Regions from separate parts of the Lysobacter sp. BMK333-48F3 genome, predicted to be linked through region 2. Evidence: riboswitches for the same ligand, from Rfam matches in the RefSeq annotation. Region 2 holds a riboswitch; each other region holds the start of a gene.
The links. Region 2 has a riboswitch for cobalamin ahead of K4L06_RS12935 (cobaltochelatase subunit CobN). Riboswitches for the same ligand answer to the same signal wherever they lie in the genome.
Positions count from the first base shown of each region.

Region 1: another riboswitch for cobalamin. It lies ahead of metE (5-methyltetrahydropteroyltriglutamate--homocysteine S-methyltransferase); the one in region 2 lies ahead of K4L06_RS12935 (cobaltochelatase subunit CobN).
Region 3: another riboswitch for cobalamin. It lies ahead of btuB (TonB-dependent vitamin B12 receptor); the one in region 2 lies ahead of K4L06_RS12935 (cobaltochelatase subunit CobN).
Region 4: another riboswitch for cobalamin. It lies ahead of K4L06_RS01675 (TonB-dependent receptor); the one in region 2 lies ahead of K4L06_RS12935 (cobaltochelatase subunit CobN).

Region 1 covers NZ_JAIHOO010000001.1:2,628,455-2,630,648, forward strand. The annotation lists gene metE (5-methyltetrahydropteroyltriglutamate--homocysteine S-methyltransferase) at 1-765, opposite strand, end outside; cobalamin riboswitch at 955-1,222, opposite strand; gene K4L06_RS11160 (hypothetical protein) at 1,537-2,194, shown strand, end outside.
Region 2 covers NZ_JAIHOO010000001.1:3,036,118-3,038,311, forward strand. The annotation lists cobalamin riboswitch at 459-735, shown strand; gene K4L06_RS12935 (cobaltochelatase subunit CobN) at 929-2,194, shown strand, end outside.
Region 3 covers NZ_JAIHOO010000001.1:442,504-444,697, reverse strand. The annotation lists gene K4L06_RS01710 (TonB-dependent receptor) at 1-316, opposite strand, end outside; cobalamin riboswitch at 550-789, shown strand; gene btuB (TonB-dependent vitamin B12 receptor) at 944-2,194, shown strand, end outside.
Region 4 covers NZ_JAIHOO010000001.1:435,877-438,070, reverse strand. The annotation lists gene cbiB (adenosylcobinamide-phosphate synthase CbiB) at 1-548, shown strand, start outside; cobalamin riboswitch at 689-836, shown strand; gene K4L06_RS01675 (TonB-dependent receptor) at 1,043-2,194, shown strand, end outside.

The DNA of each region.
Region 1 (2,194 bases), 410 kb from region 2:
CGCCGCCAGCGCGGCGTTGTCGCCGAGCCCGCCGAAGTAGGTGGTCAGCAGGCGCTGCGGCGCGTCGGCCTCGGCCAGCGCGGCGTAGGCGCGGCGGTAAGCGGCGCGATCGGCGTCGTCGAGGTCGAGCACCAGCGCCGGCTCGTCGATCTGCACCCATTGCGCGCCGGCGGCCTTGAGCCGTTCCAGCAACTGCGCGTACGCCGGCAACAAGGCATCCAGCAGCTCGCGCGGGTCGCCGCCGTCGCGGCGCTTGCCGAGCTTGAGCCAGGTCACCGGGCCCAGCAGCACCGGCCGCGCCTGCAGACCCAGGGCCTGGGCCTGGGCCAGTTCGGCCAGCGGCTTGTCGGCGCGCAGGGCGAAGCGCTGGCCGGGCTCGAACTGCGGCACCAGGTAGTGGTAGTTGGTGTCGAACCACTTGGTCATTTCCAGCGCGCGCAGATCGCGCCGGCCGTCCTGCACGCCGCGGGCGAGGGCGAAGTAGCCGGCCAGCGGGTCGTGTTCGTACAACTCGCGATGGCTGGCCGGAATCGCGTCGAACAGCACCGACGCGTCGAGCGCCTGGTCGTAGAGGGAGAAGTCGTTGCACGGCACGCTGTCGGCGCCGGCGGCGCTGGCCAGGCGCCAGTGGCGCTCGCGCAGCGCGGCGGCGCTGGCGTGCAGGGCGTCGGCCGCGGTCTCGCCTTTCCAGAACGATTCCAGGGCCTGCTTGAGCTCGCGCCGCGCGCCGATGCGCGGGAAGCCGAGATGGGTAACGCTGATCATGATGAGTACCTGCGATGCGTGGGCATGACGCAGGGCAACGAAGGAGACCACGGCGGCGCCGACCCGGCGCTGTACGCCCGGTTGCGGTCTGCCCTGGTGTCGACCTTCGCCCCCGCGGGCGAACCGGATCCGCGCAGCGGCCGGCACCGCGAGGCGCGCGACCGGCGCACGGGCCGGAGTCGGACGGAAGGCGAACCTTCCGGTCGCGGCAGGTCTTCGGGCTCGGGACTTGAGCCGGCAACGAGTGCGGAGAAACGAGGAACGAGTACTCGCTCGTTCCCGGCCACTCTTTTCTCGCCTCTGGCTTCTCCTACTAAGGCCGCTTCCCAGGCGATCGCCCAGTGCCAAGGCCCGTTCGTTTCCCATACCGCTGCGGGGCAGCTCCGGATTCGCACCGGATTCCCTCTGGCCGCCGCCGGCGGACCGGTGGCGGCGTGTCGCATCGCTTTATCTTTATGAAGCGATGTTCACCGTAACGGCGCCAAGTTACGCAGCGCGGCCGGCGGAGTCAATCGGCGCGTGCGCGGGGCGTGCGGCTTTGCCCGGTCTGCCGGCTGCGCGCCGAGGGCGTCGGCGACCGGCGCGCCGGGCGGATTTCGCCGGCTGGCGTTCATGCGCCGCCGACGAAGATGAAGCGCGCGGCAGCGGCGGCCGCTCGCGGCGTCGCGATGCCGTTGAGTCGGATAACGGCTGCGGCTAACGTGGCAGCGTCGCGACGCTGCGCGATGCGGGCCCGGGACGGCCCGCGATCTCGAATCCGATGGGTGGAACATGTTTTACAGATGGTCGCTTGCGCTGGGGTTGTGTCTGCTGGGCCTGGCGGGCTGCGGCAAAGACGCCGCGCCGGCTCCGGCCGGCGCCGAGAGCGTGACCCTGGGCAGCCAGAACGAGACGGCGCGGGCGCTGCCGGCGAACGCCTCGGCGCCGCCGAGCGAAGCCGAGGTCCTGCGCGGCACCTATTGGCCGCCGGCCAAGCTCGACAACGGCACCGCGCGGATCAGCTGCGGCTACGACTACCAGGCCGACGGCGACGGCGAGCCGCTGAGCGGCCTGGATTTCTTCAGCCTGGTCGACGCGCTGGCGCCGTGCCAGCCGGCCGGGGTGGTGCGGGTGCGCTACGAAGGCAAGATCGGCGCCGGCTTCACCGCCCTGGTGCAGCGGGTCGCGGCGATGGCCGCGCGGATGGAGATCCCGACCCGGATCCTCGACATCGATTCCAGCGGCGGCCACGTCGAAGAGGCGATCCGCGCCGGCGATTCGATCGCCGAGTCGGGCTGGTCGATCTGGGTGCGCGAGGGCGCGGTCTGCCACAGCGCCTGCGTGCTGGTGCTGGCCGCCGGCGACACCCGGTCGGCCGAAGGCAAGGTCGGCATCCACCGGCTGATGCGCGACCGCTCGACCGCGACCTCGCGCGCCGAACTCAGCCGCG
Region 2 (2,194 bases):
TCAGTGGCCCAGTGGCTCGGTGGCTCGGTGGACCGAAGGACCGCTTTTGCTGTTCCCCCATTTGGAAAAGGGTGAGAGCGTGCGCTTGCGAAGCGCCAGGTTCGCGCACGATCGAACGCCAGCAGGCTGTGCCTGCTGGCGTTCGATCGTGCGCGAACCTGGCGCTTCGCAAGCGCACGCTCTCACCCTTTTCCAAATGGGGGAACAGCAAAAGCGGTCCTTCGGTCCACCGAGCCACCGAGCCACTGGGCCACTGAGCATCGAGCCACCGAGAACCGAGCGCGTCATCGATCGCCCCCTTTGAAAAAGGGGGCCAGCGCCCGGCGCAAGCGGGTTGCCGAGCGATGTCCGCAGCGCGGGGGATTTGCTTTTAGCGTCCACCACGATCTCCGTCGGCCCGACACACCGACCGCCTCCATACCCCCGCGTCCGCCCCGCGCCGGCGCGCTGTGCTAGATTGCGCGCGCTTTGCATCTGGTGCCGCTTCGCCGTCCGGCGACGCGGTTAAACGGGAAGCCGGTGCGTCCGCGATGCCGCGGACCAGTCCGGCGCTGCCCCTGCAACGGTAGGCGGGTAAAGCATCGGCACGTCGGCGACGGCTCCCGGGACGCGATCCAGCGCCTCGATCCGCGCCCGCCACAGCCACTGGAGCGTCCGCTCCGGGAAGGCGCCGATGCGCCGGGTTCGTCCCGGCCCCCGCAAGCCCGGAGACCGGCCGGTGCGTATGCGGTGGACGTCGCGGAGGGCGGCGTCGCGCGCCCGTGCACCGGGTCCGTGGCCTGCCTCTGCGGTTTCGTTCGCCTCCTTCATCAGCTCCGCACAGGGCGTGCGGCGAGCGAGGCCGTCGATGCGTGTTGCGCGTGGGTTTGTCGGGCGTGGGTTCCGTGAGCGGTTTCGTGGGCACGGATTCGAAGGACTGTGGCGCGCCTTGGGCGCAGCGGCCCTGTTGCTGTTCGCCGCCGCCGCGCCGGCCAAGACCGTGTTCGGCGTGGTCTCCGAGCGTGCCGCGCCGGAAGCGGCCGAGGCCGCGCGCGAACTGTTGGCCACCCGTCCCGGCGACCGCATCGTGCTGCGCACGCCGCAACAGCTCGAAGCCCTGGACCGCGAACAACTGCGCGCACTGATCGGCGCCAGCGACGCCGTCGTCGCGGTGGCGTTGTTCGGCGAGCAAGGCGTACGCCTGCGCGAAGCGGCGGCCTGGCTGCGCCAGCGCGGCCGCGGCCCGCAGCGCCTGTACGCCTTCCATGGCGAAGCCGGCCTGACCCAGGCCAGCCATCGCGAGCGCCATGGCCTGGGCGCGTTCAGCGCCGCCGAACTGATCCGCGTCACCGCCGAGACGCCGCCGGCCGAACTGGTCCAGCGCGCCCGCGCCGACGCCTTCGCCGGCGAGTGGCTGGACCTGCGCGCGCTGTGGCGCGAGGGCGGCAGCCGCAATCTGCAGCGCAGCTACGCCTTCCTGCTCGACGGCGGCGCGGTGCCGGCGGCGCAGCCGCAGCCGGATCTGGTGCTGCGCCAGAACGGCGCGGTGGTCGCCGCGCCGGCCGCCGATACCCGGCCGTTGCTGGCGGTGCTGGATCTCAACAACGCCGACGTCGCCACCGGCGACGCGCTGTGCGCACAGGCGCAGGCGCAGGGCCTGGCCTGCCTGGGCCTGTACGCGCGCTGGGGTGAGGCTTCGCTGCAGGCGGTGCAGAACCTGCGCGCGATGCTCGGCGCGCAGCCGCTGGCCGGGCTGGTGGTGCTGCAGGACTTCGTGGTCGGCGCCGCCGAAGGCCGCGACGCGGCGACCCGCGCGATCGCCGCGCTCGACGTGCCGGTGTTCAAGGCGATCCGTCTGCTCGACCGCAGCGAAGCGCAATGGCGCTTGTCCGGCGACGGCCTGCCGGCTTCCAGCGTGCAGTATCGGGTGGCGATGTCGGAGCTGCAGGGCAGCAGCCAGCCGATGGTGCTGGCCGCGGCCGGCGCGCCGCGCATCGACCCCCTGACCGGGGTGCGCCTGCAACGGCCCGAACCGCTCGGCGGCGAGATGCGCGCCCTGGTCGAGCGCGCCCAGCGCTGGCGCGCGCTGCGCGCCAAGCCGGCGAGCGAACGGCGCATCGCCCTGATCTACTACAACCACCCGCCGGGCCGGCAGAACATCGGCGCCGACAACCTCGACGTGCCGGCCTCGCTGCACGGCATGCTGCGGGCGATG
Region 3 (2,194 bases), 2.6 Mb from region 2:
GCGCCGGGCGCACCGCGTCGGTGCCGTCGGTGATCGCCGGGCGCGGGAAGTTCAGCGAGGGCAGGGCGCGCGACAGCGCGGTCGCCAGCTCCGCCGTGCCGGTGGCCTCGAGGGTTTCGGGGGTGATGATGTCGATCGGCGCGGTCGACTCGGCGACGGTGCGGTCGGACACGCGGGTGCCGGTCACGATCACCTGGTCGAGCGTCTTGGCGTCGCTTTGCGGCGCGTCCTGCGCGTAGGCCGGGGCAGCGAGAGCGAGCAGCAGAGCCAGGGCCAGGGGATGGCGCGGGCCGGCGGGGGTACGGCGGACGTGCATGGCGACTCCTTGAGGGACTGACAGCGATGTCATTGCGATTTAACACGCGCATAACAATCGGTCAATAAAGCCGCCAAAATCCGACTATCGGCAATAGTCCAAAAGTGGTAGTGCGCCACGAAACACATCTTGGCGCCGATTCGGCGTTCCGCCTGGTCGCCGTTGCCCCATACAGCGTCGCTCATTCAGGCCAAGCGACCCCATACGCTGGCGTCGCCACCTGGCCCGACTGTTAAGATGCCCGCGCTCAAGGTGATCGCCGGCACATTCGCCGGCGATTGAAACGGGAATCCGGTCGTCGTCCTGCCTCGCAGGCGGCCAAGCCGGAGCTGCCCCCGCAACGGTAGGCGAGTAGACGTACCGCACGCAGCCACTGTGTTTCGACACGGGAAGGCGCGGTACGCGATGCCGGTTCCGCACAGGACCGCATCGGCTCGCGAGCCCGGAGACCGGCCCGGAGCGCGAACCGACAGGCGGTGGGCCGGTCTCGGGGCGAAGGCGCGCGTGCGCCGTCTCCTGGCCGTTTCCGCCTTCTGTCACGACCGATCACGGCCGCGCGGGAGAGCGCGGTCATGGAGACCGCCTGTGACTTTGCCTTGCTACGCCCCGCGTCTGCGTCTTGCTTCCCTGTGTTTCGCCGGCGGCGTGCTCGCCGCTCCCGCGCTGGCCCTCGCCGCGCCGGCCGCGGTCGATCTCGACCAGGTCGTGGTCACCGCCACCCGCACCGCCCAGACCCAGGACGCCACCCTCGCCGCGGTGACGGTGATCGACCGCGCCGAGATCGAGCGTCGCCAGCCGGCCTCGTTGCCGGACCTGCTGCGCGGCGCGCCCGGCGTGTCGCTGGCCAACAACGGCGGCGCCGGCAAGCAGACTTCGCTGTTCCTGCGCGGCACCGAATCCGACCACGTGCTGGTCTTGGTCGATGGCATCAAGCTCGGTTCGGCGACCAGCGGCGGCACCGCGCTGCAGGACATTCCGGTCGAGCAGATCGAGCGGGTCGAGATCGTGCGCGGGCCGTTCTCCAGCCTGTACGGCTCCGAAGCCTTGGGCGGAGTGATCCAGGTGTTCACCCGCCGCCCGCAGGGTGCGTTCGCGCCCAGCTTCAGCGCCGCGATCGGCAGCTACCAGACCCATCGCGCCAGCGCCGGCGTGGCCGGCAAGGGCGAGCGCGGCTGGTATTCGGTCAACGCCGCGCACGAAGACACCGACGCCATCAACGCCTGTCGCGGCAAGCCGGCGCCGCGCGGCGCCGGCTGCTTCACCCACTCGCCCGACCGCGACGGCTACCGCAACCAGTCGCTGACCGTGCAGGGCGGCTACCGTTTCGACGACCGTTGGGAAGCAGAAGCGCGCGCGTTCCGCGCCGAGGCCTACAACGAATACGACGGCAGCCAGAACAACCAGGCCGACAGCGTGCAGCAGGTGCTCGGCGCCAAGCTGCGCTATCGCCCCAGCGAGCGCGTCGGCTTCAGCGCCAGCGCCGGGCGCAGCGAAGATCTCAGCGAGGCCTATCGCAACGGCAAGTACTCCAGCACCTTCGAAACCCGGCGCGAGCTGGGCTCGCTGCAGGCCGACCTCGGCCTCGGGCCGGGCCTGTTGAGCCTGGGATTCGACTGGCAGCGCGACCGGATCGACAGCAACGTCGCCTACGCCCGCGACCGGCGGATCCTGCGCGGCGCCTTCGGCCAGTGGCAGCAGGACTTCGGCGCCCACGCCGTGCAGGCCAGCCTGCGCCGCGACGAGGACAGCCAGTTCGGCGGCAAGACCACCGGCAGCGTGCTGTGGGGCTGGGACTTCAACGACACCTGGCGCCTGACCGCGAGCTACGGCACCGCGTTCAAGGCGCCGACCTTCAACGAGCTGTACTACCCGAACTAC
Region 4 (2,194 bases), 2.6 Mb from region 2:
ACACCGCCGCGCTGGATGCCGAGCGCGTGGCCGCGGCGGCGACCGAGTCGGTGCTGGAAAACGGCAACGACGCGGTGTTCGGCGCGCTGTTCTGGTTCGTCCTGCTCGGCCCGGCCGGCGCGGTCGGCTATCGCCTGGCCAATACCCTGGATGCGATGTGGGGCTATCGCACCCCGCGCTACCAACGCTTCGGCTGGGCCGCGGCGCGTATCGACGACGTGCTGAACTGGGTGCCGGCGCGACTGACCGCGATCACCTATGCCGCGCTCGGCGACACCGCCGCGGCGTGGCGCTGCTGGCGCACGCAGGCGGCGCACTGGGACAGCCCCAACGCCGGCCCGGTGATGGCCGCCGGTGCCGGCGCCCTGCGCGTTCGCCTGGGCGGCGCCGCGCCGTATCACGGCGTGTGGGAACCGCGGCCATCGCTGGGCGAAGGCGAGCCGCCGGATGCGGGCTCGGTCGAACGCGCGCAGCGCCTGGTCGGGCGCGGCGTGTTGCTGTGGTTGGCGGCGATCGCGTTCGGCGCATGGGCCTGGCGCGCGCTGTGACGCGCCGCGTCGGCCGCGCGGCGCGAGCTTCGCGCCATACCGCGCTGTGCAGTTGCGGCGCCTTCAGCGCTCGCCTAAGCTCGCGCCGTCCACAGGGTTCGCCGCGCAAGCCATCGCGCGGCATCGGCCGCAAGGCCGAAGGGAAGTCCGGTGACGCCGGCGCCGCGATGCGGCCCGGCCATTCCGGCGCAGCCCCCGCTGCTGTAAGCCTGACGAATCCGCCCACATGCCACTGGTCGCCGCGACCGGGAAGGCCGGCGGAGGAGGTCGACGGCGAGCCAGAAGACCGACCCTGCGGCGATCAGTCGAACATGCGCTCCGGGGTGCGGGCGCGGGACTGGAGTCGAATCCCGATCGCGTCGCGCCCGGCCCCGGCCGCTGCGTACGCGCGCGGGCCGGGTTCGTGCGTGGACGCGTCGCGGCACAGCGGCGCGCCGGCGCCGGCCGCTCCGGATCTGCAGGCATCCCGTGCGCCAGCACCGGAGACCGCCCGCTTGTCCGTCCGAACTTCCCATCGCAGTACCCGCCGCTTCAGCCGCCATGCTCCCGCGTTGCGCCGCCTCGGCCTGGCCCTGGCCGGCCTGGCGTTCGCGCAGGCCGCCTGCGCCGACGATTCCACCACCCTCGACGCGGTGCAGGTGCGCGCGCAGTCGCCGCTGGAGCGCGTCGCCGAGGCCGGCAGCCGGCTCGGCCTGAGCCTGCGCGAGTTGCCCGCCGCGGTCGAGATTCTCGACGGCGAAACCCTGCGCGAACGCGGCGACGATACGCCGCAACGCGCGCTGGCGCGCGCCGCCGGGGTGGTGCCGATGGGCGCGCCCGGCAACGGAAATTCTTCGCTGAGCCTGCGCGGTTTCTCCGGTCACGGTTCGGTGGCACAGGTCTACGACGGCACCCGGGTGTTCGTCGCCTCCGGCACGCTGAGCTTTCCCGGCGACACCTGGCAGCTCGATCGGATCGAAGTGTTGCGCGGCCCGGCCTCGGTGCTGTTCGGCGACAGCAGCGTCGGCGGCGTGGTGCACTACGTGCCGCGCGCCCTGCAAAGCGCGCCGCGGCGCGAGGCGATGCTGGCGATGTCGAGCTGGGACGGTTACCGCTTCGGCCTCGGCGCGGGGCAGGGCGTGGGCGAGCGCGTGCGCTGGCGCGCCGACCTGACCGGCGCCGGCGGCAACGGCGAGATCGACCGCGCCGGCTACGAACGCTACGGCTTCTCCGGCGCCCTGGCCTGGGACCTGAGCCCGCGCCTGACCGCGACGCTGAAGTACGACGGCGGGCGCCGCCACGATCCGCGCTACTTCGGCACGCCGCTGGCCGACGGCCGCCTCGACCGTCGCCTGCGCGAGCGCAACTACGACGTCGCCGACAGCCATATCCGCTACGACGACGGCCTGGCGCGGCTGCGCTTCGACTACGCCCTCGGCGAACGCGCCCAACTGGTCGCCGAGACCTACCATGTCGCGATCGACCGGCGCTGGCGCAACGCCGAAAGCTACGCCTTCGATCCGCGCAAGAACCTGGTCGTACGCAGCGACTTCATCGAGATCGGCCACGACCAGGAACAATGGGGCCAGCGTTTCGACCTGCTCGCCGCGGGCGAGCTGTGGGGCCGAGCGCAGCGCCTGAACCTGGGTGTGGAAGGCGCGCGGGTG